DNA from 3 places in the Bradyrhizobium sp. B124 genome. Region 1 is predicted to be linked to each of the others. Evidence: predicted binding sites of a transcription regulator. Region 1 holds the regulator's gene; each other region holds the start of a gene.
The links. The regulator PhoB, encoded in region 1, activates phosphate uptake and scavenging genes when phosphate is short. The targets are predictions, from matches to a motif close to TGTCATNNANCTGTCAT.

Region 1 (10,538 bases):
CGGCCTCCGCGCTCGGCCTGCCGCGTTCGCTGGTGATCAAGCGGATCGCTTATCGTGCTGCGCGTAGCGGCTTGATCACCGGCGTGCTGCTGGCGACCGCCCGTGTCGCCGGTGAAACCGCGCCGCTGCTGTTCACCGCGCTGTCGAACCAGTTCTTCAGCCTGGATCTGACCAAGACCATGGCCAACCTGCCGGTGACCATCAACAACTTCGTGCAGAGCCCCTACGCCTACTGGAAAGAGCTGGCGTGGAGCGGTGCGCTGCTGATCACCTTCACTGTGCTCGCGCTGAATATCGGCGCGCGTATCCTTGGTGCCGAAAGGGCCGCAAAATGACCGAGCTTTCCGTCTCAACGACTGTCGCGAGCCACGTTCCCCAGGTGCCGCTGCCGGAAGCGCCGCCGAAAGTCACGGTGCGCAACCTCAACTTCTATTACGGCGAGCACCACGCGCTGAAGAACATCAACCTGACGCTCGGCACCAACCGCGTCACGGCGTTCATCGGCCCGTCGGGCTGCGGCAAGTCGACCCTGCTGCGCATCTTCAACCGGATGTACGATCTCTATCCGGGCCAGCGCGCGGTCGGCCAGCTGATGCTGGACCAGACCAACATTCTCGATCCCAAGCTCGACCTCAATCTGCTCCGCGCGCGGGTCGGCATGGTGTTCCAGAAGCCGACGCCGTTCCCGATGACGATCTACGAGAACATCGCCTTCGGCATCCGCCTCTACGAAAAGATCTCGAAGTCCGAGATGGACGACCGGGTCGAGAAGGCGCTGCGCGGCGGCGCGCTGTGGAATGAGGTCAAGGACAAGCTGAACGCTTCCGGCCTGTCGCTCTCCGGCGGCCAGCAGCAGCGCCTGTGCATCGCGCGCACCGTGGCGGTGCGTCCCGAGGTGATCCTGTTCGACGAGCCGTGCTCGGCGCTCGATCCGATCTCGACCGCCAAGGTCGAGGAACTGATCCAGGAGCTCTCCGAAGACTACACGATCGCAATCGTCACCCACAACATGCAGCAGGCGGCGCGCGTCTCCGACAAGACCGCCTTCATGTATCTCGGTGAACTGATCGAGTTCGACGACACCAACAAGATCTTCACCTCGCCGAGCGATCGACGCACCCAGGACTACATCACCGGCCGGTTCGGCTAGCGCATGGTCCGCAAAATTGGGTACCGGTTTTCCGACCGGATCATGCGAAACTGAGGACACCAAATCGTGATCCCCGGGATCATGAGGGAGACAAGCGATGGCTTCTGAACATACCGCCAAGGCATTCGACAGCGACCTGCAGGAGTTGACCCGCCTGGTCGCCGAGATGGGCGGCCTCGTCGAGCGGATGATCACCGAGTCGGTCGACGCGCTGATCCGTCGCGACGTCGCGCTCGGCAAGCGCGTCGTCGCCGCCGACATCGAGATCGACAATCTGCAGCGCGTCATCGAAGAGCGCGCGGTGCTGACGATCGCCCGCCGCCAGCCGATGGCGATCGACCTGCGCGAAATCGTCAGCGCGATGCGCGTCGCCACCGATCTCGAGCGGATCGGCGACCTCGCCAAGAACATGGGCAAGCGCGTCGCGGCGCTGGAGAGCGATTTCCAGCCGCTGAAGCTGATCCGTGGCCTGGAGCACATGACCGACCTCGTGCTGTCGCAGGTCAAGTCGGTGCTCGACGCCTATGCCGCGCACGATCTGCCGGCGGCGATGAACGTCTGGAAGGGCGACGAGGAGGTCGATGCGATCTGCACCTCGCTGTTCCGCGAGCTGCTGACCTACATGATGGAGGATCCGCGCAACATCTCGTTCTGCATCCATCTGATGTTCTGCGCCAAGAACATCGAGCGGATCGGCGATCACGCCACCAATATCGCCGAAACCGTGTTCTACATGATCGAGGGCCAGCAGATCACCGACAAGCGCCCGAAGGGCGACATGACCAACTTTGCCACCACGGTGCCCGGTACCTAGGACATGATCCGCAGGCGCGGAGCCGGATTGTCTTCACGACAAGTCGTTTCCGCGGGGATTATGCTCAGGAAAGTAAGCGTTTCGGTTTGCGTCTGGGCAACGGATCATCACAGAGAGAGAACTTAAGCCGATGAGCGCACGCATTCTGGTAGTCGAAGACGAGGAAGCGCTGACGACACTGTTGCGCTACAACCTCGATGCGGAAGGCTACGATGTCGAGACGGTGGGGCGCGGCGACGATGCCGACACCCGCCTGAAGGAGCGCGTTCCCGACCTCGTGGTACTGGACTGGATGCTGCCGGGCCTGTCCGGCATCGAGCTGTGCCGCCGCCTGCGGGCGCGGCCCGAGACCAAGCAGCTTCCGATCATCATGCTGACCGCGCGCGGCGAGGAGAGCGAGCGCGTGCGCGGGCTTGCCACCGGCGCCGACGACTACATCGTCAAGCCGTTCTCGGTGCCGGAACTGCTGGCACGGGTGAAGGGCCTGCTGCGCCGTGCGAGCCCGGAGCGGCTTGCGACCGTGCTGACCTATGGCGACATCGAGCTCGACCGCGAAAAGCGCCGCGTGGCGCGCTCGGGACGTCCGATCGATCTCGGTCCGACCGAGTATCGGCTGCTCGAATTCTTCCTCGAGCATCCCGGCCGCGTGTTCAGCCGCGAGCAGCTGCTCGACAGCGTCTGGGGCCGCGACATCTATATCGATGAGCGTACCGTCGACGTGCATATCGGCCGCCTGCGCAAGCTGCTCAATCCGGGCCGCGAGCAGGATCCGATCCGCACCGTGCGCGGCGCCGGCTACGCGCTCGACGACCGCTTCGCGAAGGCCGAACCGCAGCCGTAAGGCTGGCCGACAATCGTAAACCACAACACGGCGTCGTCCCGGCGAACGCCGGGACCCATACGCCGCGGCCGGCGCAATCGGCAAGCGGCCAGACGACTTTCTAACAACGCCCATTCGTGGTTATGGGTCCCGGCGAACGCCGGGACGACGCCGGTGATGTGACGTAGCCCGGATGGAGCGAAGCGAAATCCAGAACTTCATTCTCCGCTTCAAACACCGCGCCGGATTACGCTTCGCTCCATCCGGGCTACGAGCCACAAAAAAATCCCCGCTTTCGCGGGGATTTGTTTTTACAGTCCAGGCAGTTTCCCGAGTGCTTACTTGATCTGTGGCTTCGCCGACGGCCGGCGGCGATCGGCGGCGGGCTGATAGGCGACGCGCGAGTGATGCGCGCAATAGGGCAGACCGGCGAGCGCCTTGCCGCCGCAGAAGAAGAATTCCGGGCTCGAGGGATCGCCGACCGGCCAATGGCAGGTGGCCTCGTTGAGCTCGAGCAGCGACAGCCGCTGGCTCATCGGCACCACGTTGTCGAAGGAGATCGGATCGGGCTCCATCTCGACCTCGAAGGCGTGCGCAAGCGCAGTGTTGCCGCGCGAGACCGGGCGCGCCACCCGCATCATGTGCTGGGCGGGGCGGGCCTTGCGCTGCCGCGGCGCGGCCGTGGAGGGGGCCTTGGCGCGGCCGGAGAGGCCGAGCCGATGCACTTTGCCGATCACGGCGTTTCGCGTCACATTGCCAAGTTCCGCCGCGATCTGGCTGGCCGAGAGGCCGGATTCCCAGAGCTTCTTCAGCTGCTCGACGCGATCGTCGGACCAGGTCAATACAGTCATCACATTCTTCCTTTCGCATGGCGCCGGCCACTCATCGGAGCGGCGCTGCGAGCCAATCTGGACAAATATCCCTGCGGCCAGAATCCCTTAGCCCTCGCCGGGCACGGTGTTGCGCCCGAACGTTTACGCGAGACACGAAGGCTACTTAGAGGGTCCAGTACTGCCGCACGAGATGTCGTACCCGACAGGCCAAACGCTACAATATGGCGTGACTCTGGCGCAAGAGTCCGCGGCCGTGCGTCCACATGTTCCCACAAAGTTAAGCATTGCTATGAGGCTTTTCCACCGCACCGGAATGCTCCGGATTGCGCCGGTTTCGCATTGCAGGAAGGCCGGCAAAGGCCGGCTCCTGGCGATTGACACTGACCGGCCGCCGCATAGAATGACCCGCACGTGCCGCCCGCAAAGGCGGCCGTTTTGTTTTCCGAAGCTGGCGGTTGCTGCGTAGGCGTCAAGGCGCGCGGCGATTGACGGCTTCAAACCGGCAGTGAACGCCATGACCAACGCCTCGTCGCATCTGCTCCCCGTCTTCGCCCGGGTCGATCTCGGCTTCGAGCGCGGCGAGGGCGCCTGGCTGATCGCAACCAATGGCGACCGCTATCTCGATTTCACCTCCGGTGTCGCGGTGAACGCGCTCGGGCATGCGCATCCGCATCTGGTCAAGGCGCTGCAGGAGCAGGCGACCAAGCTCTGGCACATGTCGAACCTGTTCAAGAGCCCGGACGGCGAGGTGCTTGCGGCGCGGCTGTGCGAGCAGAGCTTTGCCGACTTCGTGTTCTTCTGCAATTCCGGCGCGGAAGCGATGGAGGGCGTGATCAAGCTGGTCCGCCACCACCACTTCTCCAAGGGCCATCCCGAACGCTACCGCATCATCACCTTCGAAGGCGCCTTCCATGGCCGCACGCTGGGCACGCTGGCCGCGACCGGCTCGGCGAAATATCTCGAGGGCTTCGGCCCGCCGATGGACGGCTTCGACCAGGTGCCGCACGGCGACATCGAGGCGGTGAAGAAGGCGATCGGCCCGCACACGGCCGGCATCCTGATCGAGCCGGTGCAGGGCGAGGGCGGCGTGCGCTCGGCGCCGCAGGCGTTCTTCAAGGCGCTGCGCGCGCTGTGTGACGAGCATGGCCTGCTGCTCGCTTTCGATGAGGTGCAGACCGGCATGGGCCGCACCGGCGAGCTGTTCGCCTACAAGCGCACCGGCGTCACGCCGGACGTGATGTCGCTGGCGAAAGCGCTCGGCGGCGGTTTCCCGATCGGCGCGGTGCTCGCGACCGCGCAGGCTGCAGCCGGCATGGCGCCGGGCTCGCACGGCTCGACTTTCGGCGGCAATCCGCTCGCGGTCGCATCCGCCAATGCCGTGCTCGACGTCATGCTCAAGCCCGGCTTCTTCGAGCATGTGCAGAAGATGTCGCTGCTGCTCAAGCAGAAGCTCGCTTCCGTCGTGGACCGCTATCCCGGCGTGCTGTCGGAGGTGCGCGGCGAGGGCCTGTTGATCGGCGTCAAGGCGGTGGTGCCGTCGGGCGATCTGATCGCCGCGCTGCGCAACGAGAAACTGCTCACCGTCGGCGCCGGCGATAATGTGGTGCGGTTCCTGGCGCCCCTGATCGTGACCGAGGCCGAGATCGACCAGTCGATCACAGCGCTCGAGCGCGCCTGCTCTGTGCTATCGGCGCCGCAGCCGAAGAAGGCGGCTGGATAATGAGCAAGCCGGTCCGTCACTTCCTCGACATCAACGAGCTGCCGCTCGCCGAGCTGCGCAACATGCTCGAAGCCGGTGCCGCCATGAAGGCGAAGCTGAAGGCGCATGAGAAGGGCAGGAAGCCGCTCGAAGGCAAGACGCTGGCGATGATCTTCGAGCGCCCGTCGACCCGCACAAGGGTGTCGTTCGACGTCGGCATGCGCCAGCTCGGCGGTGAATCCATCATGCTGACCGGCGCCGAGATGCAGCTCGGCCGCGGCGAGACCATCGCCGACACCGCGCGCGTGCTGTCGCGCTATGTCGACGCGATCATGATCCGCATCCTCAACCATGACGCGCTGCTCGAGCTCGCCGCTCATGCCACCGTGCCCGTCATCAACGGGCTGACCCGGCGTTCGCATCCCTGCCAGGTGATGGCCGACCTCATGACCTATGAGGAAAACCGCGGCTCGATCGAGGGCAAGACGGTGGCCTGGACCGGCGACGACAACAACGTGCTGGCCTCCTGGGCGCACGCCGCCGAGCGGTTCAAGTTCAATCTCAACATCGCCACGCCGCCGGAGCTCTCGCCGAAGAAGCCGATGCGGGACTGGATCAAGGCCACCGGCGCGCCGATCATGCTCGGCACCGATCCGGAAGCCGCCGTGCGCGGCGCCGACTGCGTCGTCACCGACACCTGGGTGTCGATGGGCGACAAGGAGGGCGAGCACCGCCACAACGTGCTGAAGCCCTATCAGGTCAATGCCAAGCTGATGTCGCTCGCCAAGCCGGACGCGCTGTTCATGCACTGCCTGCCCGCGCATCGCGGCGAGGAGGTCACCGACGAGGTGATCGACGGCCCGCAATCCGTGGTGTTCGACGAGGCGGAAAACCGCCTGCATGCGCAGAAGGGCATCCTGGCCTGGTGTTTCGACACGGTCGCGTAGTCGACGATATCAATGCCGTCGTCCCTGCCTTGTGCGCAATTGCTCACTGGAGCAGGGACCCATACGCCGCGGCCTGCGAAAAAGGCACATGGGCAGACGTCTTGTGCCGCGACAAAATCCTGTGGTTATGGGTCCCTGCTTTCGCAGGGACGACGTCGATTCCCGGTATGCTGAACCCCTTTATTTCATGGTCCGAGACCCCAGATAGAGCGCCATGGTTTCACAATCCCCCGACATCAAAATCCAGGCCGAGACGCCCATTCGCGCGCCCTCGGCGGTTCCTGTCGACGATGCCGTGCTGGCCTTCGAGGTCGGCGCGCTGGACTTGCGCGGCCGGCTGACCCGGCTCGGCCCCGCGCTCGACGAGATCCTGCACAAGCACGATTATCCGCCGGCGGTCGGCAAGCTGCTCGGTGAGGCCATCGTGCTCACCACGCTGCTCGGCTCCTCCGTCAAGTTCGAGGGCCGCTTCATCCTGCAGACCCGGACCGACGGACCGGTCTCGCTCCTGATCGTCGATTTCCAGGCGCCCGACCGGCTGCGTGCCTATGCGCGCTACGATGTGGCGCGCCTCAAGGACGGGCAGAGCTCGGGTGAGCTGCTCGGCAAGGGCCATCTTGCCATGACGATCGATCAGGGCGCGAACACCAGCCGCTACCAGGGCCTGGTCGCGCTCGACGGCGGCGGCCTGGAAGAGGCGGCCCACGAATATTTCCTGCGCTCGGAGCAGATTCCGACGCGGGTGCGGCTCGCGGTCGGCGAGGAGATGCGCGGCGGCGAAGGCGGCAAGCTGCACTGGCGCGCCGGCGGCATCCTGCTGCAATTCCTGCCCAAGGCCCCCGAACGCGCCAAGCAGGCCGATCTGCATCCCGGCGATGCGCCGGAGGGCACGGCTACGCACAGCGTGCCGGATGACGACGCCTGGGTCGAGGGACAGTCGCTGATCTCCACCGTCGAGGATGTCGAGCTGATCGATCCCGATCTCTCCGGCGAGCGGCTGTTGTACCGCCTGTTCCACGAACGCGGCGTGCGCGTCTTCAACCCGCAAACGCTGCGCGCGCAGTGCTCCTGCTCGCGCGATGCGGTGTCGTCGATGCTGAAGAGCTTTGCGCCGAACGATCGCGCCGAGATGGTCAAGGACGGCAAGGTGGTCGTGACCTGCGAGTTCTGCTCGTCGGTCTACGAATTCACGCCGCAGGAAGCCGGCGTCGAGTAGGCGGAAAGCCGCCCACGAGGCCCGGTAACCAGGCCTGTCAGCTCAGCAAGGTGCGGGTCTTGCCGGCGGCGTCGTAGATTTCGATCTGAAGCATCGGATAAGCCGCCTTCAGTTGTCGGCCAGACGTTTCAGCAGCCTCGGCGGTGTCGAACTCCGACTTGAAGTGTTTGTCGACAATGATCACGAAGCCTTCGGTAGGAGGCCGGTCGGCGCGCAGCGGCTTCTTCAGCTCTGGTTCGTCAATGGAGAGCAGGGATTTCTTCGTCGTCATGGGAATCCTCCTGGATCGATCTCAACTCAGCCGGTGAAACGCGGGCGGCAGGGTCTCGCGCACGAGCCCGCTCAGATTCAAGGTCTCCCCGCTGTCGGTGATGTCCGAGAACAGTACCTCGACATAGGGATGCTGGCGGTTGAACGCAGCACCACGTTGGTATTTCGCACTGACGATCCGCTCGATCGCCGCCAGGTTCAGCCTGCCGAGTGCGTTGTATTGATCGCGGAACAGGCTTTGATGTCCGCCGCGGTGCTCGACAGACTCGGCCCAGACGTCCATCACCTTGCGGCCGATGAACGCCTCGACCCGTTCATTTCCATCACGGGCGAGAAGTCGCAGCCCGTCCATGCTGTGCTGTCCGTCATCGACGTCAAATTGGGTAAGTGACATGGTGAATCTCCTGTCGTCGTAGTTGGCTCACATCGGCAGTCCATCGGGGACTGCACCTCCTTCATTGTCCCATCGCGACAAAGCCGCAGCGCCCGATCTCGCGTCCTGACGCGCCTCCAGAACTTTGTCGCGGCCGGCATCATCCTTGTGCTTGTGCAGGAAGCGCGCGATCTGCCCGCGCAGCGCCGACGTCTCCAACAGTTTTCCGACCGATCCGGCGGTGTCGAAGATTTCCCGCTGCAGCGCCTTCGGCAGGACGTTCCATTGCATGATGATGGCCGCGCCGAGACACCGCAGGACGTACTCCTCTTCTGTGGCAAGGGCGGCGCCGCGAGAGCGGTCCTGCTCCGCAACGTTTATCGCGTTGTCGAAATTGTCCGCCAATCCCTGCTCGTTATCCGCGAGCGAAGCGAGGCGGTCTTGCTGCTCTTGAAACTTGCGGCTTTCGCCCTGACTGCTCGAACGCTTGATCAGTTCGCCGTATGCGGCTGCCTTGGTGCGGTACTGCTGAGATTTGAACATGGCGGGCCCTTTCCTTGGAGGTCTCCGCGCATTCCGACCAATCTCGATGGCTGACGAGGACTGATTTGTATATGGGAGGCAAAGGGTCGAATAACGAGCACCGAGGCCACAAATCACCGGGCACAAGCCAATCGGATGGCGCGCGTGAATATCTGCACCGCGACAACGTTCACCGCGGTCGCCAGTTCCTGAAGCGCAGTTGGAAGCAATGTCGAAGCCGTCGCTTGGTGAGAGGCGACCGGAGGCCAGGTCCCGGTTGCATCGGAGAATGGCGGCCTCAGCCGGCCCCGTACCGGGGCTTTCTCCGCAAGATCGGCAGTCAGCTCGGGGTTCGCAGGCCGGGAGATGTCAGCCAATCATTGATGTGCGAGGCGGTTTCGACCAGCCGCGCCTTGCGAAGCATCGCGTCGCGCTGAAGGCCGGGCAGGAATGGCTTCGCAGCATCTCCTGTCCTCACGGTTTCCAACGCCGGCAGATCATGAGGCGGCGGTTCAGGCTGGCTATGTTGAGCAATCGGCATAAAGCTCTCCTGGTTACGGGCGGGAGCTTGCAGCACTCTCAGTCACCGGTATCGGCCGGCGGCGGAGCAGTGATGACCTCAGTAGATACCCCTTACGCCCGGTAGTCGACTCAATTCGCAATCGGGGGAGAATATCCAGACTTCGGCGTGCGTTCGGGACTTCGGCTATGGGGTTGACGACGTAAGAGAAGCCAATGGTGCGTCGAATGTGTACACGAAACCGGTCGGCTCATAGCTTAGCTGCACGTCGCCGCGCAGCTGCCTGCCGAGCGTCTCGATCAACCGGGTCCCGAAACTGCGCCGTTCCGGAGGGTGGACTGCCGGACCGTTCTTCTCGGTCCATGTCAGATGCAAGCGCTGTGTTGGTTGATCCAGCGTCCAACTGATGTCGATCCGCCCCTGTGGGGCGGACAGGGCGCCGAACTTCGTGGTGTTCGTGCAGAGCTCGTTGAGTGTCATTGCGATGGCAATGACGGCGCCCGACGTCATGCGAATAGCGGGTCCCGAAATCGAGAATTTCGGCTCATCCGGATTGTTGAAGGCTTCGGTGGCGCCGCGGACGACCGTGCCGAGATCCGCGCTGCTCCATCTTGCCTGCAGCAGGAGATCGTGCGCCCGCCCGAGCGCCAGCAACCGGCCATCGATGGCGTGCTGCGCATGTTCGACCCCTTCCAGGTTGCGCAGGCTCTGGGAGACAATGGCACCGACGGTTGCGATCGTGTTCTTGATGCGGTGGTGCAGCTCCTCGAGGATCACCTTCTGCAGCTTGTCGGCCGCTTCGCGCTCCTTGGCGTCAATGCCGGCCGCGGTCAGCAAGCTCTGGGCATCGATCGCGGCCTGCGCGAGCAGAAGCCGAAGGCTGATATTCTCTTCCGCCACAACGTCCTGCGGCGGTGCCAAGCTGCTTGCAGCACGCGGGTCTGGGCGGAGGTCGGCTGAAGACATCACCGACCGTACCATCATAAGCTGGCCCTTCGGCGAATGTTTTCTGCGCAATCGGGCGAATCTGGACGTATCCGGCACGAAAAACGCGAGCGATTGCCCCGATACGTGCCGAGTGGGCTTGTCATTCGATAGCGGAGTAGCCACCTGATCAGCAGCGCAACTGTATTGTTACAGCATCCCCCTTGCGGAAGCGCGAAGCCTTAGCTGCCAAATCTTGTAACCGATCGACCAGACGTCACGTCGCTTCAATGCGCGTGTTACGGATCACGACAAGCTGTGGCAACAACCTGACAGGCCTTACCCATGATTGAATTTCCAAATCATAGTCGTTCATACGACCAAACGCGGCGCGCCGTGCGGTTTTGGGGATATGACAGTGCTATTGAGGCATCGTTCTTCGTCACCGAA
Region 2 (10,538 bases), 3.0 Mb from region 1:
GCGCGGTCGAGGCGGCGCTCGACCTGATCGACGGCAAATGGAAGGGCGTGATCCTGTATCACCTGCAGGCCGGCACCCAGCGCTTCGGCGAGTTGCGGCGGCGGATGCCCGGCATCACCCAGCGCATGCTGACCAAGCAGCTTCGTGCGCTCGAGGACGATGGCCTCGTGAACCGCAAGGTCTACGCCGAGGTGCCGCCGCGGGTCGAATACACGCTCTCCGAACTCGGCGAGAGCCTGCGTCCGGTGATCGATATTTTGAAAGCCTGGGGCGAGGGCCATCAGGAACGGCTGTCCTGCGCGCCGGCGCCGGAAGTCGTCGTGAAGAAGTCAAAGCGCGCGGCCTGACAATTTGTAATGAAGAAGGCCGGGAGCGGCGTGTCGCTCCCGGCCATTGTTATCGGCGCTGATCAGATCGTGTCAGAACGCAACCTGCGTGCGCAGCGCGACCGCGTCGAACTTCGAGCCGGCATCCACGGGCGAGGTCGCCGAAGCCTGCTTGGCGATGTCGCCGTGCAGGTAGTTCAGCATGAAGCGGACGTTGTTGTTGACGTACCAGTTCAGCGCGGCGGTGTAGACGGTCTGCCGTCCGCCGGCGATGCCGACGGCCTGGCCGACCTGATCGTTGAGGTTCATCATGCTGACGCGGCCGGCGATTTCCCACGCGCCGATGCCGCCGCCGGCAAGCGAGAACGGATCGTGCGGTTTGATACCGCCGTAGGAAGCCGTGGCCGGATTATAGGCGTGGTTCTCGCCGGTCAGCACGTAGCCGACCTGCGCGTAACCGCCGTCGAATTTCAGGCTCGGCGCGCCGAACGGCGGCAGCCCGGTATTCGCGGAGCGGTCGACATTGAACCAATAGTACTCGCCTTGCGCGATGAACGGGCCGTAGGTCGCTGCCGCCTCGACGCCGTAGACCTGCGCGCCCGAGACGTTGGCGATCGCACCGGTCGAGATCAGCGTCGTCGGGTCGATGCGCAGCTCGGGCCGGTCGTTCAGCGTGAGCGTCTGCGCCTGCGTCAGCTGATTGCGCGGCGGCTGCACCAGCCATTCCGCATCGGCGCCGATATGCACCGAATAGTCCTTGCCGCTGATCGGATTGCCGGCGACGCGGACCACCGCGCCATACTGCTCCGATGATCCGGCCGGGGTGACGCTGGAGGCCGAGTGAATCTGGCCGGTGGTCGGTCCGGTGGCATAGCCGCCGAGCCAGAGCTGGTCGTTCCACCAGCGGGTGCCGATGGCGGAACGGAAGTCGCCGGCCGCGACGTTCTGCGCGATGATGCCGGCCGAGGCGCGCTCCATGAACAGGATGTCGTTGGAACTGGTCGACTCGTCCATGGTCCAGAGCAGGTCCATGATGCCGCCTTCGATCGCCATCTTGCCGCCGAACGGCTTCAAGCCGGTGTAGCTCAGATACGCATTCTCGACGCCGGAGGTGCCGCCGCCGGGCAGCGATCCCGGTGCCGCACCGCCGAAGCCGTCGGACGAGCCGCCGAAGTCGTAGATCAGCGCGTAATTCCAGTCGCCGAAGAACTTGCCGACGATGCCGATGCGGGCGCGGCGGAGGTTCTCGCCGCTGTCGAGCTTCTGCGGCGAGGTACTCGCGGTGTTCGGACGATAGTCGTAACCGCCGACATCCCAGTGCACGCGGCTCGTGATCGCAACGCAGTTCTGTTCATCCGCAGTACAGATCGTCGGCCGGTTGTTCGGCAGCGTCACCACGACGCCCGACGGCGCGACCGGGCCCTTGACCGGGATCGCGGCGTTGGCGCTGGCGACCCGCGCGGCCTTGGCATCCGCCGCCTTCGCGTTGGCGTTCGCGCTGGCTGCGGTCGCGGTATTGGCATTGGTCTGCTTCTGCAGCTTGTCGAGCTTCTGCTCGAGCATCTTCAGCTGCTGCTTCAGCAGCGCGATCTCCGCGTCGCTGCCGCCTCCGGCCGATTGCGAATAGGCCGGCGAGGCGGCGAGCGCCCCTGCGAGCCCTATGGCGATTGCACCAACTTTTGTCGCACCCATTGTGCACCCCTGTTGTGTTTGAATTCCCCACTCACTCACTGAAACGTCCTAGGAGTTGATCGTGACTGACGCACGACAGCGCCGCCTGGCATCGCAGTTCCGCTTGTTGTCCGCAGGCAACAAGCGGAGCGGCGCAGTGAGATGACAGTCATCATAGAAGTTTGGCGGCGCGCTTCAACGCGGCTGCCGCCGGTTTTGCACCGGTCCGGCGGGGGCCAGTTATCCGGCCGGGCGCCCTTCAATTGCCCGGCGAACACGCCTATATTCCGGCGTTTCTACGAGAGGTAAGAATGCTCCGACCTGTCCGCTTCGCTACCATATCCGCTCTGTGCACATTGGCTTTCATGGGGAATCTGTCCCCGTCCGCGGCCCAGGACCGCCGCGTGCCGTCCTCGCAGGCTGAGCTCCAATTGTCCTATGCGCCGATCGTGCAGCGGGTGCAGCCGGCGGTGGTCAATGTCTACGCTGCCAAGACCGTGCAGAACCGCAATCCGTTTCTGGACGATCCGATCTTCCGCCGCTTCTTCGGCGTCCCGGGGCAGCAGCCCGAGCAGATGCAGCGCTCGCTTGGCTCCGGCGTGATGGTCGATGGCTCCGGCCTCGTGGTCACAAACAATCACGTGATCGAGGGCGCCGACCAGGTGAAGGTCTCGCTCGCCGACAAGCGCGAATACGAGGCCGAGATCGTGCTGAAGGACAGCCGCACCGATCTCGCGGTGCTGCGACTGAAGGGCACCAACAAGGAGAAGTTCGCGACGCTCGACTTCGCCAATTCGGATCAGCTGCAGGTCGGCGACGTCGTGCTGGCGATCGGCAATCCGTTCGGCGTCGGCCAGACCGTGACGCACGGCATCATCTCGGCGCTGGCGCGCACTCAAGTCGGGATCACGGATTATCAATTCTTCATTCAGACCGACGCGGCGATCAATCCCGGCAATTCGGGCGGCGCGCTGGTCGACATGACCGGCCGGCTCGCCGGCATCAATACCGCGATCTTCTCGCGCTCCGGCGGTTCGCAGGGCATCGGCTTCGCGATCCCCGCCAACATGGTGCGGGTGGTGGTGGCCTCCGCCAAGAGCGGCGGCAAGGCGGTGAAGCGGCCATGGCTTGGCGCGCGGCTGCAGGCCGTCACACCGGAGATCGCAGAGACACTCGGGCTGAAGCTGCCGACCGGCGCGCTGGTCGCCAATGTCGCGCCGAACAGCCCGGCGGCGAAGGCCGGGCTCAAACTGTCCGATCTGATCGTCGGGATCGACGGCACGCCGATCGACGATCCCAATGCGTTTGACTACCGCTTCGCGACCCGTCCGCTCGGCGGCAACGCGGAGATCGAGGTGCAGCGCGCCGGCAAGCCGGTGAAGCTCACCGTGCCGCTGGAGACCGCGCCCGACACCAACCGCGACGAGATCGTGCTGACCGCGCGTTCGCCGTTCCAGGGCGCCAAGGTCGCCAACATCTCGCCGGCGCTGGCCGATGAGCTGCATCTCGACGCCGGCGCGGAGGGCGTCGTCGTCACCGAGCTCGCCGACGACGGCACGGCCGCCAATGTCGGCTTCCAGAAGGGCGACATCATTCTTGCCGTCAACAATGAGAAGATCGTGCGAACCAGCGACCTCGACAAGGTATCGAAGGCGGGGTCGCGGATCTGGCGCATCACGCTGGTGCGCGGCGGCCAGCAGATCAACGTGACGCTCGGCGGATGAGCCCCAAGGTGAACCGCAAGTGAGCCCGAAGCAACCGCGCGAGGCCAGCAACCTGTTCGCCGCGGCGGGGATGGAGCAGGACGCGCCACACCCGCTGCCGGACCGGCTGCGCCCGCGCACCCTGGCCGACGTCGTCGGTCAGGATCACATCCTCGGCCCCGACGGCGCGCTGACCCGCATGCTGGAGACGCGCACGCTGGGTTCGCTGGTGTTCTGGGGACCGCCCGGCACCGGCAAGACCACCGTGGCGCGGCTGTTGGCCGACGCCACCGAGCTGCATTTCGAGCAGATCTCCGCGGTGTTCTCCGGCGTCGCCGACCTGAAGAAGGCGTTCGATGCCGCGCGGGCCCGGCGCGAGACCGGCAAGGGCACGCTGCTGTTCGTCGACGAGGTGCACAGGTTCAACCGCGCGCAGCAGGATTCCTTCCTGCCCGTGATGGAGGACGGCACCGTGGTGCTGGTCGGCGCCACCACGGAGAACCCTTCGTTCGAGCTCAACGCGGCGCTGCTGTCGCGTGCCCGCGTGCTGGTGTTTCATTCGCTCGACACGGCCGCGATCGAACGGTTGTTTGCCAATGCCGAGAAGATCGAGGGCAAGACCCTGCCGCTCGATCTGGAAGCACGCGCCGTGCTGGTGCGGATGGCCGACGGTGACGGCCGCGCCTCGCTGACATTGGCCGAAGAGGTCTGGCGCGCCGCGCGCAAGGGCGAGGTGTTCAATGCCGAGCAGTTGCAGGCCATCCTGCAACGCCGCGCGCCGATCTACGACAAATCGGCCGACGGTCACTACAATCTGATCTCGGCGCTGCACAAGTCGGTGCGCGGCTCCGATCCGGATGCGGCATTGTATTATCTCGCGCGCATGCTCGATGCCGGCGAGGATCCGCTGTTCCTGGCGCGGCGCGTGGTGCGGATGGCGGTCGAGGACATTGGTCTCGCCGATCCACAGGCGCTGGCGGTCTGCAACGCCGCCAAGGATGCCTATGACTTCCTGGGCTCACCCGAGGGCGAGCTCGCGATCGCGCAGGCCGTTGTCTATCTCGCCACCGCGCCGAAATCGAACGCGGTGTACACGGCATTCGGCGCTGCGATGCAGACCGCGAAGCAGGGCGGCTCGCTGCTGCCGCCGAAGCACATCCTGAATTCGCCGACCAAGCTGATGAAGTCGGAAGGCTATGGCTCCGGCTATCAATACGATCACGACGCGCCCGACGCGTTCTCCGGCCAGGGCTACTTCCCGGAAGCGCTCGGCCGCCAAACCTTCTACGATCCGCCCGACCGCGGCTTCGAGCGCGAGATCCGCAAGCGGCTGGATTATTGGAACAGGCTGCGCAAGGAGCGCGGCGGGAGCTAGGCCGCGTACTTATGAACTAACCGCGTGAATCGAAGTCCGCTTGTCCCCCAAGAGCGGCGCGAAAGCGGACGTTGCCGGACTTCCGATAAGGGCCAAAAGCGGAAATCGAGCGTTCATTATTCACGCTCGAAAATCCGAACGCGTTTGTTTCCAACCCATTTGCCAACGAATTCAACATCCCCCTTATCAGTGCTCGCAAACTGACCCGCGATGTAGAAGTGCCGTTTCCCTGCGACCAGTAGTGAATTCCGGGAAACTAAGCCGCCACACATCCAGCCGCCGAGATTGACGACAAAGGTCTGCCCTTCGGAGACACCCTGTACAGCTTCGAGGACCCGTACTTTCACAAGTGGTGTCGTTCCCCAAGCATCGCCTTCCGCCCATCGTGGGGGCAGGAGATCGATGGGCTCGACAACTGCGACCACGGACTGTTTTAGTGCAGTCGAAGGCAATCGATCCAGAAGTGTATGAGGATATTCTACAGCAGATGAGCACGCATCAGCTGGCTGAACCATTGCCAACGTTATCAGCAGGTAGAATAGAAGGTGTTGCCTCATAATGTTGCGATGGTACTCGCGCGCTGTCGCCATTGCCAGCCGTACGAACCGGTAGCGCGAGGCGGTGCCCAATGTCCGCTGTGGGTCATGAACGACAAAACTCAAGGTAAGCACAATAGGTCCGCTTTCGGGTGCACAGCGACCAGTTGAGCCTGACAGCCGAGCCATTGACAGGCTCGGCGCCAACTACCTTGCAATTGTTCAACTCGCGTCAATCCGGTGTGGCTGCGCCTTAATGAGTCCGCGTGCTAGCTAGGCCGCATACTCATAAATCAACCGCGTGAATCGATGTCCGCTTGTCCCCCAAGAGCGGCGCGAAAGCGGACGTTGCCGGACTTCCGAGAAGAGCCATGAACCGACATTGATGGTGAATGCATAAATCTATGTTAGCTTCGCCATCGCTTCGAGCGCGTTGATGTTCAAGGAATTGATGGAATGAAGTTCGCGTTCTGCGTTTTCCTCGCTGCGATTACGTGTGCCACGTCCGCGGTCGCGGATGTCGCAAACGATAAGCTCTGTATTCTCACCAGTTTAAACTTACTTACGGAGCCGCCAGGAGGAGCGGTGTTCGCGGACGGAGCGGCGATCCACAGCGTACGCGCGCTGCCACCGCCACCCAAGTACGAAACGGCGGCCCCCGTTCTGTCGAAGGTGGTAGAAATCATAGTTGAAACAGACGGCCTCGATTGGAAGTACTGGTACATTTGTACGACGCAGCCTAGCCAACAACCCGTGGTCAAGCTGATTTTCTGGGCTACTCCCCAAGCAAATTGAATTGATCCGCCGCGCGGCGGCAAACCGCCTGAATAGCGTGCATCAACCTTGGGCGAGGGACACTCGCATGTTTCGGAATATTAGAAATATATCCCTGAGTTGCCCGACGTGTCAAGTTGCCCGGTCGAACGCCGGCCGCCACCGCTACTGTGCATGGGGTTGTTTTCGATATTTTGGCAGCGCCCGCTGCGACGGCAGGTACTTCATCTTGCTCTGGCGCGTCACTTCACGCTCTTCACGAACTCCAAAATCTCATCCGTCAGCCGCGCGTCCGGCGTGTTGATCGCATAGACTTCGGACATATGGCTGTGCTGCGGCAGCATGAAGCTGCGGGCGCAGCCGCTCGGCCGCTTGCAGCTGGCCTGCTTCAACAGCTCGAACTGCTCGACGAAGCGCGGCGGATCGAGTTCGGCCGCGGTGATCAGGAACGGGATCGGGCTCGCGACCAGGCCCTGCAGCGAGGAGCGCTCGGCGTAGCGCGAGGGGTCGGAGCCGTAATAGGCGAGCTCGGCGTCGCCGGCCGGCGAAGCCGTCAGATCGTAGATGCCCGACACCATGATCGCGCCGGCAAGGCCGCCGCCCTTCACCTTGTGGAATTCGCCGTGTGATACATAGCTCGCGACATGGATCGCGCCGGCCGACTGGCCCATCAGGAAGATGCGCCTGGGGTCGCCGCCGCGGCTCGCGATGTTCTCCGCGACCCACTGCACGATCGCGGCCATGTCTTCGGCGCCTGCCGGCCACGGAAAGGCCGGCGCCAGGCGATAGGTGGCATTGACGCCGACAAAGCCGCTCTTGGCGGCCCACAGCATGACGTTGTCGTAGAACGGGCTGCCGGGGTTGCGCTTGCTACCGGCAATGAAGCCACCGCCATGGATGTAGATCAGCACCGGCCGGGGCGCCGCCGCCGCTGGGTCGGGCGCGAACACGTCGAGCAGATGGCGGTCGGCGGGACCGTACTTGACGTCGCGCTCGACCTTGACGCCCTGATAGGGCTCCTTCTGTTGCATCGGTGCGTAGAGCGCGGCCGTCTTGGGCATCTCGACGACGCGGCCGAGTTCCAGGAGCTTCCAGGCCAGATCTTCCGGCATAGGGCTCTCTTGGGCGAGCGCCGGCCCTGACAGCATCAGGGCCGCCGCCAAAGCCGATAGTGCCAATCTCATTCCAAGGCCCCTCGATTGCCGCAGGCGGCCGAACTTGGCCGATGTTGCGCCGGATTCACACCGATTTCGCCGTGACGATTCGCGGCATTTGCGCTACCCACGGGCTTAACTTCGGAGTTGCAACCCCATGAGCCGCCGCGTCAAGAGACCTCTCCGCCCAGCGAGCGAGCGCGCCAAAGGCGCGCGTCCCCATCGCGGCCCGGCGGCCGAGCTGGGGCCGGCGCATCGTGCGGGCGGCAAGTCAGCAGCGGTGCGCCTTGGCGACAAGCAGCGGGCGCCCAAGCCATTCGTGCCCGAGCCGGAGAAGAGCGTCGCCGAGCCGCCGCCGCTGCCGACCAAGGTGCAGACCGTGGTGGTGACGGCGGACGAGGACAACATGCGCGTCGACCGCTTTCTTGAGGCGCGTTTCCCCGGCCTGTCGTTTTCCCACATCCAGCGCATCGTTCGGAAGGGCGAGTTGCGCGTCAACGGCAAGCGTGCGGACAGCAAGGACCGGCTGGAAGAAGGGCAGAGCGTCCGCATTCCGCCGCTGCGGCTCGATACGCCGAAGGCGGCCGCCAGCCTGTCTGAAGCGGCGAAGAAGACCCTCCAGGACCTCAAGGACATGACCCTGTTCGAGGACGCCGACGTGATGGTGCTGAACAAGCCCGCAGGTCTGGCGGTTCAGGGCGGCTCCGGCATCACGCGCAATGTCGACGACATGTTGGAGGTGATGCGCGACGCCAAGGGACAGAAGCCGCGGCTGGTGCATCGGCTCGATCGCGAGACCTCGGGCTGCCTCCTGATCGCCAAGACGCGCTTTGCCGCGACCGCTCTGACCGGCTCGTTCCGGCATCGCTCCGCGCGCAAGATCTACTGGGCGCTGGTCGCGGGCGTGCCGAAGCCGAAGCAGGGCCGCATCTCGACCTATCTCGCCAAGGAGGAGAGCGAGGAGGACAGCATCATGCGGATCGCGGCGCATGGTGACGAGGGCGCCAGCCACGCCGTGACCTATTATGCCGTGGTCGAGACCTCGGCGACGAAGCTCGCCTGGGTGTCGCTGAAGCCGGTAACCGGCCGCACCCACCAATTGCGCGCCCACATGGCGCATATCGATCACGCGATCGTCGGCGACCCCAAATACTTCAACAAGGAAAACTGGCAGCTGCCGGGCGGCCTGCAGAACCGGCTGCATCTGCTCGCCCGCCGCATCGTGATTCCGCACCCGCGCGGCGGCGTAATCGATGCCACGGCGCCGCTGCCGCCGCATATGCTGCAATCCTGGAATCTGCTCGGGCTCGAGGCCGATCGGTTCGACCCGATCGAGAACGCGCCCGAGGAGTGACGGCGGACGCCGCCTCCCGATACCCGTCGCGGACAGCAAGAACGATCAAAGCGGCTCATCGCGCCGCGGCTATGTTGCCGCGCGCCGGGCACCGCCGGCATGCACCCATCAAAGAGGCTGTCCATGACCGGGACCTGGTTACGCATCGCGCTTTTTCTCATTGGCTCGGCTGTCGCCTCTGCGGCGGCACATGCCGAGACCGTCGTGCTCCGCGGCGGCACGCTTTACGCATCGGCCGATGCAGCCGCGCTGCCGGATGCGGCGATCGTGATTACCGACGGCGTCATCAGCGCGGTCGGCAAGTCCGGCGACGTCAAGCTGCCCTCGGATGCGCGCCTGATCGATTGCAGCGGCAAGACTGTTGTTGCCGGGTTCTGGAACAGCCACGTGCATTTCACGGAACATGTCTGGCACAACGCCGGCGAGGCGCCGGCCGCACCGCTGACGCAGCACATGCAGGAGATGCTGACCCGATGGGGCTTTACCACGGTCTGGGACCTCGGCTCCGATCCACGGAACGCGCTGCCGCTGCGCAAGCGCATCGCAGCGGGTGAAGTCGCCGGTCCCAACATCCTGCTCGCCGGCAACGTGTTTCCAAAGGGCGGGCATCCCGTGTACCTGCCGCCCGAAATCCAGCTTCCCGAAGCTGCGACGCCAGAGGAGGCCACGAAGTGGGCGCGCGACTGGCTCGCGATGGGCGAGGACGGCATCAAGCTGTTCACCGGCGCGTTCATGGGCGATAAACCTGTCATCAACATGGATCCGGCGATCGCCAAGGCGGCCGTCGACGTCGCGCATGCGCAGGGCAGGCCGGTGTTCGCGCATCCGCAGAACAAGATCGGCGTCGAGACGGTGATCGCAGCAGACGTCGACGTGCTCGCGCACACCACGCCCAGCGAGCGGAGCTACACCGACGACCAGCTGGCGCGGTTCAAGGCGCAGGGGACGGCGCTGATTCCGACGCTGTCGCTGTTCACGACGGTGGTTCTCGACCCCAACGTTACCAACCGTCTGGTGGCCGCGACCGTCAACCAGCTCAAGCAGTTCTCCGAGAATGGCGGCACCGTGCTGTTCGGCACCGATGTCGGCTTCACCACGCTGTACGACACCACGCAGGAATTCCAGCTGATGCACCGCGCGCTGTCGGAACGCCAGGTGCTGGCCTCGCTGACGACCAATCCGGCGCGGTTCTTCAAGGCCGCTAAGAAGGGCAGGGTAGCGCAGGGCTTTGACGCCGATCTCGTGGTGCTCGACGGCGATCCGCTCAGCGACGTCGCCAATCTTGCGAAAGTGAGCACCACCATCCGCGCGGGTCACGTGATCTATCAGAAGCCGTGATAGCCGGCCGGAGAACTCGTAGATCGAACGCAGTGTTGACCCGCGGAGAACCGGTTCAAAGCGGTCAAACGTGCAAATCCGTTTGGCTATCCCAACGGATCACTTTGATTTCGTCGCATGAAAAAACGCCATGAGAGCGGATCGTTGACTCCGTGATTTTTTGAGCGCCTACTTCTGGTTGCCGACTAGACAACTTGAAACAGTAAGGTCGAAATCGGGAAGGAGGAGCCGATGTGGCCACCTTCGATCGCGGAACAAGCGGAGCGGCCTTTCATCTCGACCGGGCGCCTGCCCGAACCCGAGATGG
Region 3 (10,538 bases), 2.4 Mb from region 1:
CACTTTATCGACCATTCCGGAGAGAAACGCTCCATTGATATCGAGAACGGCGCGACAGTGATGGAAGGTGCGATCCGCAACGCCATTCCCGGCATTGAAGCCGAATGCGGTGGCGCCTGCGCCTGTGCGACCTGCCATGTCTATGTCGATGACGCGTGGCGCGAGAAGGTCGGCGCGCCGTCGCCGATGGAAGAGGACATGCTGGATTTCGGCTTCGACGTGCGTCCGAATTCGCGGCTGTCCTGCCAGATCAAGGTGACCGACGATCTCGACGGACTGGTCGTGTCAACGCCGGAGCGGCAGGCCTAGAGCCCTTCGTTCCGACTGAATCGGAGCGGGGCTCTAGATTTTGTTTTGACGCGTTTTCTTCACGCGAACCGGTATCCACTTCGCTCGAAAGCGCTCTGTCGTCCCCTATTCGCCGTCCGGGTTCACCCCGCGACGGACCCAGCGGCGGAAGTTCTGCTTGACCTCCGCCGGCAGCGGCGTCGGTCTGCGCGTGGCCTCATCGATCATCACGGTGACCGCCTTCGCCGATGCCACGCATCTCCCTTCCGAAAATACCACCTGATCGAAAGTGGTCGACGTCCGTCCGAACTTGACGAGACCCAGCCCGAGCTCGATCTGTCCCGGCCAGTGCAGCTCGGCGCGGAAATGGATGTCGAGCCGCACCATGATCCAGCCAAGCCCGGCCGGCATCAGCCCCATGCTGAGGTCCTTCACCAGCGTGACGCGGCCGGTCTCAAAATAGCTCGCATAGACGGCGTTGTTGACGTGCCCGTTCGGGTCGAGATCGGCAAAGCGCACATTGTCGGACAGGCGATAGGGAAAGTCTTCCAGGCGCGGTGCATCGTCGGCGCGGACAGGGGCATTCACGAGGGGGATCTCCATCGGTTTCCCGCCCATACAGCCGAGTTGCGCAGGCTCGGCAAGGGGTTGCCGCGCCAGCCGCTGTCCCTATTATGCATGTCCCGATCCGGCCATACTTGGCTGGGCAGGCGAAAGCCGTCCAGTCGATCTCAACTGAAAAGAAGCGGATATGAGCGAAGCGATCAAAACCGATGTGCTGATAATTGGCGCGGGCCCCTGCGGACTGTTCGCCGTGTTCGAACTGGGCCTGCTCGACATGAAGGTGCATCTGGTCGACATCCTCGACAAAATCGGCGGGCAGTGCGCCGAGCTTTATCCGGAGAAGCCGATCTACGACATTCCCGGGATTCCCTTTGTCACCGGCCAGGGCCTGACCGAGCAGCTGCTGGAGCAGATCAAGCCGTTCGGCGCGACCTTCCACCTCAACGAGATGGTGGAGAGCATCGAGAAGATCGGCGATCCCCTGTTCCGCGTGAAGACCGATGCCGGCAAGGAGTTCGAGGTCAAGGTCGTCGTGATCTCCGCGGGCGGCGGTTCGTTCCAGCCGAAGCGTCCGCCGGTGCCGGGCATCGAGGCCTATGAAGGCACGTCGGTGTTCTATGCCGTGCGCAAGATGGAGCAGTTCCGCGACAAGAACATCCTGATCGTCGGCGGCGGCGACTCCGCGCTCGACTGGACGCTCAATCTGCATCCGATCGCCAAGCGCATCACGCTGCTGCACCGGCGCGACGATTTCCGCGCAGCGCCGCACAGCGTCGAGCAGATGCGCTCGCTGGTTGCCGACGGCAAGATGGATCTGAAGATCGGCCAGGTCACCGGGCTCGAAGGCGCCAACGGTCAGCTCTCGGGCGCCGCGCTGAAGGGCAACGACAATGCGATGTCGACGATCACCTGCGATACGATGCTGCCGTTCTTCGGGCTCACCATGAAGCTCGGTCCGGTCGCGAACTGGGGCGTGGCGCTGGAGAACAATCTGGTGCCGGTCGACACCGCAGCGTTCGAGACCAACGTTTCAGGCATCTTCGCGATCGGCGACATCAACACCTATCCGGGCAAGCTGAAGCTCATTCTCTCCGGCTTCCACGAGGGCGCGTTGATGGCGCAGAAAGCGCACCGCTACGTGTATCCGGACAAGCGGCTGGTGTTCCAGTACACAACCTCGTCATCAAGTTTGCAGAAGAAGCTTGGGGTGAACTGATTCCACTTCAGCAGCGACCAATGCCGGGGGCATGGGGCATTGCCCGTGCGGCGCGGGTACTGGAACACTCCGCGAAATGGCCGTAGTCTGCTCGTAATCGAGTTTGTCGATTGATCAGGTGATGATGATGCGGAACACGCTATCCAGACTTCGGCTGATCCTGGCGATCGCTACGGCCTTTGCGCTAGCTGCTCCGCTTGCAGCTTCCGCGGCCGAGCTATCGGCGGCCGGACTCTGGCAGAAGATCGAAGACGGCAAGCCCGAAGGCTGGTTCCTGGTGATCGAGCGCAACGGCCTGTTCGAAGGCATGATCGCAAAGATGTTCTCAGCGCCCGGCGATCCGCCCAATCCGGTCTGCACGAAATGCACCGACGATCGCAAGGACATGCCGTGGCTTGGCATTCCCCTGATCCGCGACATGAAGCGCAACGGGCTCGCCTATGAAGGCGGCAACGTGCTCGATCCGCGCAACGGCAAGGTCTACAAGGCCAAGATGACGCTGAGCGCCGATGGACAGACGCTGACCATGCGCGGCTATCTCGGCATCTCGCTGTTCGGCAAGGACGAGGTCTGGACCCGGCTGCCGGACACGGCGATGGCGCAGCTCGATCCCACAATCGTCGCCAAATATCTGCCGGCGCAAGCCGCAGCGATAAAGCCGCCGCCGCCACCGGCGCCCTTGCCCGCGACGAAGCGGCACTAGACACCCTCATTGGGATCACGTTGGTTCGCGGCCGCACGCGTGCGGCGTCGCGAGCGTGCAGCGTTCAGCGTTGCACCGGTGCCGTCGGCGGCAATGGCGCGACCGGCTCGGAGATCACCTCAGGCACTGTCGTGTTCAACTGAAGCACGGTGGCGGCTGCGGGGACCGCGGCATCGGCCATCGCCGCATGACCTTCGGCGCTGGGATGCACCGCGCCGCCATACACAGCCGACAGGATGCCCCATGTCGCATCGTGGATGTCGGTTGGCTGCATCGAGGACGGCAGGCCCTGCGGGTAGGTCATCGCCGCGAAATAGCTGTCATTGGCGTCGCGGATCCAGCGCGCCCGCGGCAGATAGGCGCGGTATTCGCCGGCGCTGCGGCCGCATTTGAGCGGCTGGTTGGCCGCGGCGACGATGTCGGAGACGAAGCTGTCGCCGTTGGCGGCGAAGCAGTCGCGGTCGAACTCCGGATCGGTCGACGCGCGTGCGCAGAAGCCGTGGCTTGCAAACGCATCCTGATGCGCATCGACGAAGGTCATGCGGTCGGCCTGCGGATTGCGGCAGATGATGCCGGACTGGCACTGCGCGATCGCCTTGAGCTGCGGCAGGAACTCGTTCTGCACGAAGCCCGAGACCGCCGCGAGCCGCTTCGGATCGGCGTTGAACGAGGGATGGATCTCGAAGCCGGCGCGGCCGCCGGGGCAGGGCGCGCCGCCATTGGCCAGCGCCGGATTGGCGTAGGCCGTGTAGACCACGTGCGAGAGGTCGCCGCCGACCAACGGCTTCAGCGCATCGCGCAGCTTGGCGAAGTCGGCCGGCAGGTCGCGCGCCAGTGCCGAACGGGCATCGTCGACGCTGGCCATCGAGCCGCCCTGGCTGAACAGCGCGCGTTCGGTCGGCGTGTCGACGATCACGTTGGCGACAAGGCCGGAGAAGTAGATGTCGTTGGCGCCGACCGACAGCAGCACGAGATCGAGCGTTCGGTCCGGCTGTCGGCGCTTGGCGGCTGTGAGTGCCGTGCGCAGCTCCGCGATCTGGCCGCTGACGGTGCCCGAGCAGGTGTTGGCGGTCTTCGTCGGCAGACATTCCCGCGCCTGCTGCGAGCCGAGCAGGCCGTCGGCGATGGTGGCGCCGGTGCAGGCCAGCGGCAGATAGGTCACCGCGATGTGCGGATATTGCACGGCGAGCGCAAGCGCGGTGCGGGTCTGGTAGCTGTACAGCGAACGATGACAGGCCGAGTTGAGCCACAGCGCGCTCTGGCGCTGCCAGTTGGTCAGGGTGTCGGGCGCTTCGCAGGCGCGGCCGCCTTTGTAGCCGGCGCGGCTCGGCCGGTAGTATTGCGCGCCGCCGAGATAGGAGCGGAAGCAGAACCCCTCGTCGGAAAGTGCGATCGCACGATCGGGATTGCCTTCGCCGGATGCGATGCTGTCGCCGAGGCCGGCGATCAGCAAATCGCGCACCGCGATCTGGGTCGTCACGCGCTGGTTGGCATCCGAGCCGCTGGCGACATCGACGGTCGCGACCGTGGTGCGGCCGTAGCGGACGCGCAGATTGACCGGCTCGGCGCAATCGAATGTCGAGGATTGCGGCCCGTCGCCGTCGTCGAACGACCAGGCGCAGGTCGCGCCGACCGGAACCGGACCCGTGAGCCGCACCACGATCGGGTGATCGATCGGCGTCAGATAGCTTTCCTTGACGTTGTCGCGGGTGCAAGGCTCGCTGACGCGGCCCTGCAGGTCGATGCAGAGCCGGTTGACCGTGTTGCGCGCCCAGCCGCGGCCGTCGCTTTGCAGTTCCAGCGCCTGCTCCGAGGCCAGCACGCTGCGGCCGAGCCCGCTTTCGACATGCAGACGGAAGTCGCGTTCCTCGCGGAACAGTCGGAAGCGGTTGCGGACCTCCCAGGAGATCGAGAGCTGGGTATCCTGCGCGTCGGCGGTTGACGCCAATACCGCCGCGAGCGCGCTGCCGAGCAGCACGCTGCAGACCGTGACACGAAACGAAAATCGAACCAGAAAGCCAATCATGGCGCGGTTTGACGCGAGTGGTACGGCGAAAATAAGAGAAGCGGCTGCAGAGACCAACAATCCGGGATCGAAACACCGGGACTGAAAGCAGGGGACCTTGGGGCCGATAACGTTCGCTGTTACCGTCTCAGCCGCCTGATCTGCTGCTGCCGGCTTTCGATCGGTTGCCGCACGGTCGCCGAAGCCGTGCAGGCTTGGCTGAGTCTTTTTCGTTCCTGCCAGGGCCGCACCACGTTGAGCCACAGCTCGCGCATGCCCATGATCGAGATCGAAATCCCGAACGGGATCAGGAAATAGAGGATACGGAACACGACCAGCGTCGCCAGCAATTGCTCCTTGCTGAACTCCGGCAGCGCCACCAGCATCGCAGCGTCGAACACGCCGATCGAGCCGGGGGCGTGGCTCGCAAAGCCGAGCAGCGTCGCCAGGATGAACACCACCGCCAGCGAGACGAAGTCGATATGCGGCTCGGTCGGCATCAGGAGATACATGGCGAGCGCGCAGAAGCCGAGATCGACCACGCCGATGACGATCTGCAGCAGCGTCAGCTTGGCCGAGGGCAGCACCACCTTCCAGCCGTTCTGGCCGAGCTCGCGGCGCTTCTCGCCGGTCAGGAGCCAGACGAAATAGGCGCCGATGCCGGCAAGGCAGCCGAGCGCGATCAGCCGGTTCATCGCCGGCGGCAGCAGGTCCATCGCCGACGCCGCCGCGGGGTGCCAGGCCATGCCGAAGCCGAGCACGAACAGATTGCCGAGCCAGAAGGTCAGGCCCGAGAGAAAGCAGATCTTGGCGACGTCGATCGCGGAGAGGCCGTAATCGGAATAGATCCGGAAGCGGATCGCGCCGCCGGTAAAGACGGTGGCGCCGATATTGTGGCCGATCGTGTAGCTGGTGAAGCTCGACAGCGCTGCGATCCGGTAGGGGACGTGGGTCTTGCCGATCGTGCGCAGCGCGAAGAAGTCATAGAAGGTCAGCGTGCAGAACGCCCCGACCACGCAGAGCGCCGCCAGCGCGATCCGGTGCGGCGCGATGTCGGTCAGCGCGGTGAGGATGATACCGGTATCGACGCCCTTCAGGGTGTGGACAAGCGTCGCGACCGCGAACGCGATGATGAGCACGCTCGCAGCGATCCCGAGCCGTTTCCAGCCGATCTTTTCCTTGAAGCCACGCCCAAGCGTGGTCAGCAGCCGAAGCATTCATCCTCCCGGCAGGGACAATTTCAGTGGGACCCAGTCACGGACGGCGACGGGTGACGGGCAAACGCACCGTACGCGATGACCCATAAGGCAAAACCGATGCGTTGTGCAGCCCTTGACAAGGCAACCTTCGGCTCCCGTCCAGCGTTGTTGTCATACTGGCTACATATGTTCTCGCGCTGCGGAATGTGAGTCGCAGCCATATCATCGTCCACGACGGGACCACTGCATGTTCCGCCATCCTTCAGCCGTTCCAGGCGATTTCGTCGATATTTCTGCCGTTTTTGCCGCCGTCGCAGCGCCACTGCGGGGCCGTCGGAGCGGAGCGAATAGACGATATGCATCAGCGTGGGGGAGGTCCGGGCCGGCTGCGGCGTTTACCAAAGCGTGAAGTCGATGTGCGCATCTGCGTGATCCGGCTGTGGACCGCGGTTCGGGCCGGAATGAGGCGCCCTGTGGGCGGTCCGTAGGTCTATTGAGGCAAAACGCCGCGCAACAGCGCGCGGCGACGCGGCCCCGGCCGGCATGGCGATAGAACACTTCGATCCACAGCGAAGTATCATTGAGAAACGAAGACCTATCTCTCGCATTGGTTGCGCAGAGCGAGGTCAAGACCATGCAACAGACATCCCTGAACCTCCGGCGCGTGCCGGATCAGCGCGCGGCGTCGCATCAGCAGCCGACCGGGCTTGCGGCGACGTTGACGCTCGCCGCAATGAGCCTCGGGTACGGCGTCGTGCAGCTCGACGTCACCATCGTCAATACGGCGCTCAACGCCATCGGCGGCTCGCTCGGCGGCGGCGTTGCCGAGCTGCAATGGGTGGTCAGCGCCTACACCATCGCTTTTGCCGCCTTCATCCTGACCGCGGGCGCGCTCGGCGACCGGATCGGCGCCAAGCGCGTTTTCATGGCCGGCTTTGCCATCTTCACCGCGGCGTCGGTTGGGTGCGCCGTCGCGCCTGATGCCGTGACGCTGATCGCCGCGCGCTGCGTGCAGGGGCTGGCCGCGGCCATCCTGGTGCCGAACTCGCTCGCGCTGCTCCGCCACGCCTATACGGACGACAAGGAGCGCGGACGCGCGGTCGGCGTCTGGGCCGCCGGAGCGAGCCTTGCGCTGACCGCCGGCCCGTTCGTCGGCGGCGGGCTGATCACGCTGGTCGGCTGGCGCGCGATCTTCCTGGTCAATCTGCCGATCGGCCTGGCCGGGCTGTGGCTCGCCTGGCGCTTTGCCGGCGAAACCACGCGCCATCTCCAGCACCGGCTCGATCTGCCGGGACAAATTGCGGCGATCGCCGCGCTCGGCACGCTGGCCGGCGCGCTCATCGAGGGCGGAGCGCTCGGCTGGGATAGCCCGTTCGTGGTCGCAGGCTTCGCTCTGGGGGCCGTCTTCTCCGTGCTGTTCATCTGGCATGAGGCGCGCACCGCGCAGCCGATGCTGCCGCTCTCGCTGTTCAGCAACAGGATGTTTGCCCTGACCTCGCTGGTCGGCCTGCTGGTGAACGTTGCGTTCTACGGGCTGATCTTCGTGCTCAGCCTCTACTTCCAGCAAGTCAACGGGCTGTCGGCGTTCGCCACCGGCCTCGCATTCGTGCCGATGCTCGGCGCCGTGCTGCCCGCCAATTTGATCGCGCCGCATGTCGCGGAGCGGATTGGCGCGCCGGGGACGATCGCGCTCGGCGCCGCGATCTCGGCCGCCGGATGTCTGGCGATGCTGTTCATCGGTCCCGGTACCAGCTATTTCGCGATCTGCCTGCAACTGCTGGCAATCAGCGGCGGCCTCGGCCTGCTGGTGCCGCCCCTGACATCGGCGCTGCTCGGCAGTGCCGAGCCACAGCATGCCGGGATCGCGGCCGGGGTGCTGAATGCGACCCGGCAGACCGGCAGCGTGCTGGGTGTCGCGCTGTTCGGCTCGATGGTCGGCCGGTCCGCGGCCTTCATTTCCGGCCTGCATGCGGCACTCGTGATCTCCGCCGGCGTATTGCTTGCCGCCGCTGCGCTGATCTGGATCGGCGCATCATCACAAGCGCGGCAATGAGCGAGGCGGTCGTTGCGCGGTCGCGGCGCGGCATCTAACCTTGCGCCGTCGGGGACTGTCGCCGAGGGGGCTGATCAGATGCCTGCGCCAATCGACCGTCGTCTGTTGCTGCGCCGCGCCGCCATGCTCGGCGCCTCGCTGCCATTTGCCAACCTGATCGGTCCGGCCCGCGGCGAGGCGCCCGGCCTGATCGCGCGCAGGGTGTTCTTCGACAATCCCGACTACATCAACGTCCGCCTCAGCCCGGATGGGACGCAGCTGTCCTATGTCGCGCCGCTCGACGGTGTGAACAACCTCTGGGTCGCCCCGCTGTCCGATCTCAAGGCGGCGCGGCCGGTGACCCGCGTCACCGATCGCAACATCTCGGCCGGCTATCGCTGGGCGCATACCAACCGCCATGTGGTGTTCTTCCGCGAGCGCGACGGCGACGAAAACTGGCGTGCCGCCAGCGTCGACATCACCGACGGGAAGATTGTGCCGTTGACGCCGGAGACCGGCGTCAAGGCCTTCCTGCAGGAGTCCGATCGCAAATTCCCCGAGGAGATGCTGCTGCGGCACAACCAGCGCGACAAGCGCTACTTCGACATGTACCGCGTCAACATCGTGACCGGCGCCAGCGAGCTCGTCTACGAGAACCACGACTATATCGCGCTGATTACCGACAGCACATTCCAGCTCCGCCTGGCGTCGCGCCTGATCGCCGACGGCTCCGCCGAGATGTTCGAGCGCGGTCCGGACGGCAGCTGGACCCCGTTCATGACGGTGCCGATCGCCGAGACCGATACGACCCAGCTGCTGGATTTCAGCGCCGACGGCAAGACGCTGTACCTGATCGACTCGCGCGGCCGCGACAAGGCGGCGTTGTTCGCCCTCGACATGGCGACGCGCCAGACCACGCTGCTTGCCGCCGATGACGATGCCGACATCGTGCGCGCGGTCTTCGACGAGAATCGCCGGCCACTGGCGGCGCTGGCGATCACAGACCGGATGCGCTGGCACGCCGTCGATCAAAGCGTCGCCAACGACCTCGCCGATCTCAGCCGCTATGGCGCCGGCGACATCAGCTTTGTCAGCAACAGCGACGATCTTCGGCTGGGCACGATCCATTTCGAGCGCGACACCGAGAGCGGTGAATATGCGCTGCTCGACCGCAAGACGCGCGAGGTGCGCAAGCTCTACACCCAGCACCGTGCGCTCGACGGTCTCGCGTTGCGCAAGCTCGAGCCGGTCGTGATCCCCTCGCGCGATGGCCTGCGTCTCAACTGCTACCTGACCCGGCCGGCCGAGGCCGCGGCCGGGGTGGTGCCGCTGGTGCTGGTGATCCATGGCGGGCCGTATTACCGCGACACCTGGGGTTTCAGCCCGGTCCATCAATGGCTCGCCAACCGGGGTTATGCGATGCTTGCCGTCAACTACCGCGGCTCGACCGGCTTCGGCAAAGCCTTCATCACGGCCGCCGACCACGAATGGGGCGGCAAGATGCATGACGACCTGATCGATGCGGTCGATTGGGCGATCGCGCAAGGCATCGCCGATCCGAAGCGGGTCGGCTTCTTCGGCGGCAGCTATGGCGGCTATTCGGCGCTGGTCGCCGCGACCAAGACGCCCGACGTTTTCGCCTGCATCGTCGATCTGTTCGGCATCTCCAATCTCGTCACCTTCATGGCGACGATCCCGCCCTATTGGGGTCCGTGGATCAGCGTCTGGAAAAATCGGCTCGGCGATCCCGCCACCGAGTCCGGTCGCGCGTTCCTGGTCGAACGTTCGCCGCTGACCCACATCGAGCGTGCCGTGAAACCGATCCTGATCGCGCAGGGCATGCGTGACGTGAGGGTTGTGGCGGCCGAGTCCGAGCAGATGGTCAATGCGCTCAAGCAGCGTGGCGTGCCCGTGACCTACATCACATTCGCCGACGAGGGGCACGGCTTTGTGCGGCCGGAAAATCGGCTTGCCTTCTACGGCGTCACCGAAGCGTTCCTCGCCAAGCATCTCGGCGGTGGTTGCCAGCCGATCGGAAACGATTTCGCCGGCTCGTCGCTCAAGGTCGAGACCGGGGCCGAACTGGTGCCCGGGTTGCGCGGCTAAGACGAACTGCGCCAGCGGATTGCGGTTTTCCCCGATCGTCTCGCGTGCATTCAAGGCTTTTTCACCATGCGTGAAGCCTTGTTGCGGTGCGGTTACCGTTCGTACACGAATGCGCTTGTTTTTATGGGTCCATAAATGGGGCCTATAATGTATCGCGTTCTAACCTGTCTCACCCTGGAACATGACTGGCGGTTGGTCGTCCTCGGTGGCGTGATCTGTCTGCTCGCCAGCGCCGTCGCGATCAGCCTGTTTCACCGCGCTCGCGCCGCAGAAGGCCGAGCCCGCGAGATCTGGATCGGTCTCGATGCGGCAGTCGGCGGTTGCGGCATCTGGGCCACCCATTTCGTCGCCATGCTGGCGTACGATCCCGGCATCGAGGCCGGATACAACATTCCGATCACGCTGCTGTCGCTGGTGCTCGCGGT

Region 2: the regulator PhoB is predicted to act here: its motif matches at 2,080-2,096, upstream of AAFG13_RS08650 (OprO/OprP family phosphate-selective porin).
Region 3: the regulator PhoB is predicted to act here: its motif matches at 6,145-6,161, upstream of AAFG13_RS11605 (YbhN family protein).

What each region holds. Positions count from the first base shown of each region.
Region 1 is NZ_CP152413.1:4,754,023-4,764,560, reverse strand. It holds gene pstA (phosphate ABC transporter permease PstA) at 1-335, shown strand, start outside; gene pstB (phosphate ABC transporter ATP-binding protein PstB) at 332-1,150, shown strand; gene phoU (phosphate signaling complex protein PhoU) at 1,248-1,964, shown strand; gene phoB (phosphate regulon transcriptional regulator PhoB) at 2,095-2,805, shown strand; gene AAFG13_RS22775 (GcrA family cell cycle regulator) at 3,123-3,635, opposite strand; gene AAFG13_RS22770 (aspartate aminotransferase family protein) at 4,132-5,337, shown strand; gene argF (ornithine carbamoyltransferase) at 5,337-6,263, shown strand; gene AAFG13_RS22760 (Hsp33 family molecular chaperone) at 6,478-7,479, shown strand; gene AAFG13_RS22755 (hypothetical protein) at 7,517-7,750, opposite strand; gene AAFG13_RS22750 (signal transduction histidine kinase) at 7,772-8,143, opposite strand; gene AAFG13_RS22745 (hypothetical protein) at 8,171-8,665, opposite strand; gene AAFG13_RS22740 (hypothetical protein) at 8,985-9,221, opposite strand; gene AAFG13_RS22735 (sensor histidine kinase) at 9,351-10,130, opposite strand; gene AAFG13_RS22730 (DUF1488 domain-containing protein) at 10,434-10,538, shown strand, end outside.
Region 2 is NZ_CP152413.1:1,795,693-1,806,230, reverse strand. It holds gene AAFG13_RS08655 (helix-turn-helix domain-containing protein) at 1-347, shown strand, start outside; gene AAFG13_RS08650 (OprO/OprP family phosphate-selective porin) at 420-2,018, opposite strand; gene AAFG13_RS08645 (DegQ family serine endoprotease) at 2,363-3,721, shown strand; gene AAFG13_RS08640 (replication-associated recombination protein A) at 3,741-5,075, shown strand; gene AAFG13_RS08635 (hypothetical protein) at 5,192-5,737, opposite strand; gene AAFG13_RS08630 (hypothetical protein) at 6,068-6,406, shown strand; gene AAFG13_RS08625 (alpha/beta hydrolase) at 6,628-7,497, opposite strand; gene AAFG13_RS08620 (RluA family pseudouridine synthase) at 7,697-8,893, shown strand; gene AAFG13_RS08615 (amidohydrolase family protein) at 9,017-10,231, shown strand; gene AAFG13_RS08610 (glutaminase) at 10,463-10,538, shown strand, end outside.
Region 3 is NZ_CP152413.1:2,379,837-2,390,374, reverse strand. It holds gene AAFG13_RS11630 (2Fe-2S iron-sulfur cluster-binding protein) at 1-309, shown strand, start outside; gene AAFG13_RS11625 (thioesterase family protein) at 415-876, opposite strand; gene AAFG13_RS11620 (NAD(P)/FAD-dependent oxidoreductase) at 1,040-2,068, shown strand; gene AAFG13_RS11615 (DUF2147 domain-containing protein) at 2,196-2,771, shown strand; gene AAFG13_RS11610 (hypothetical protein) at 2,836-4,797, opposite strand; gene AAFG13_RS11605 (YbhN family protein) at 4,917-5,993, opposite strand; gene AAFG13_RS11600 (MFS transporter) at 6,610-8,028, shown strand; gene AAFG13_RS11595 (S9 family peptidase) at 8,107-10,113, shown strand; gene AAFG13_RS11590 (EAL domain-containing protein) at 10,261-10,538, shown strand, end outside.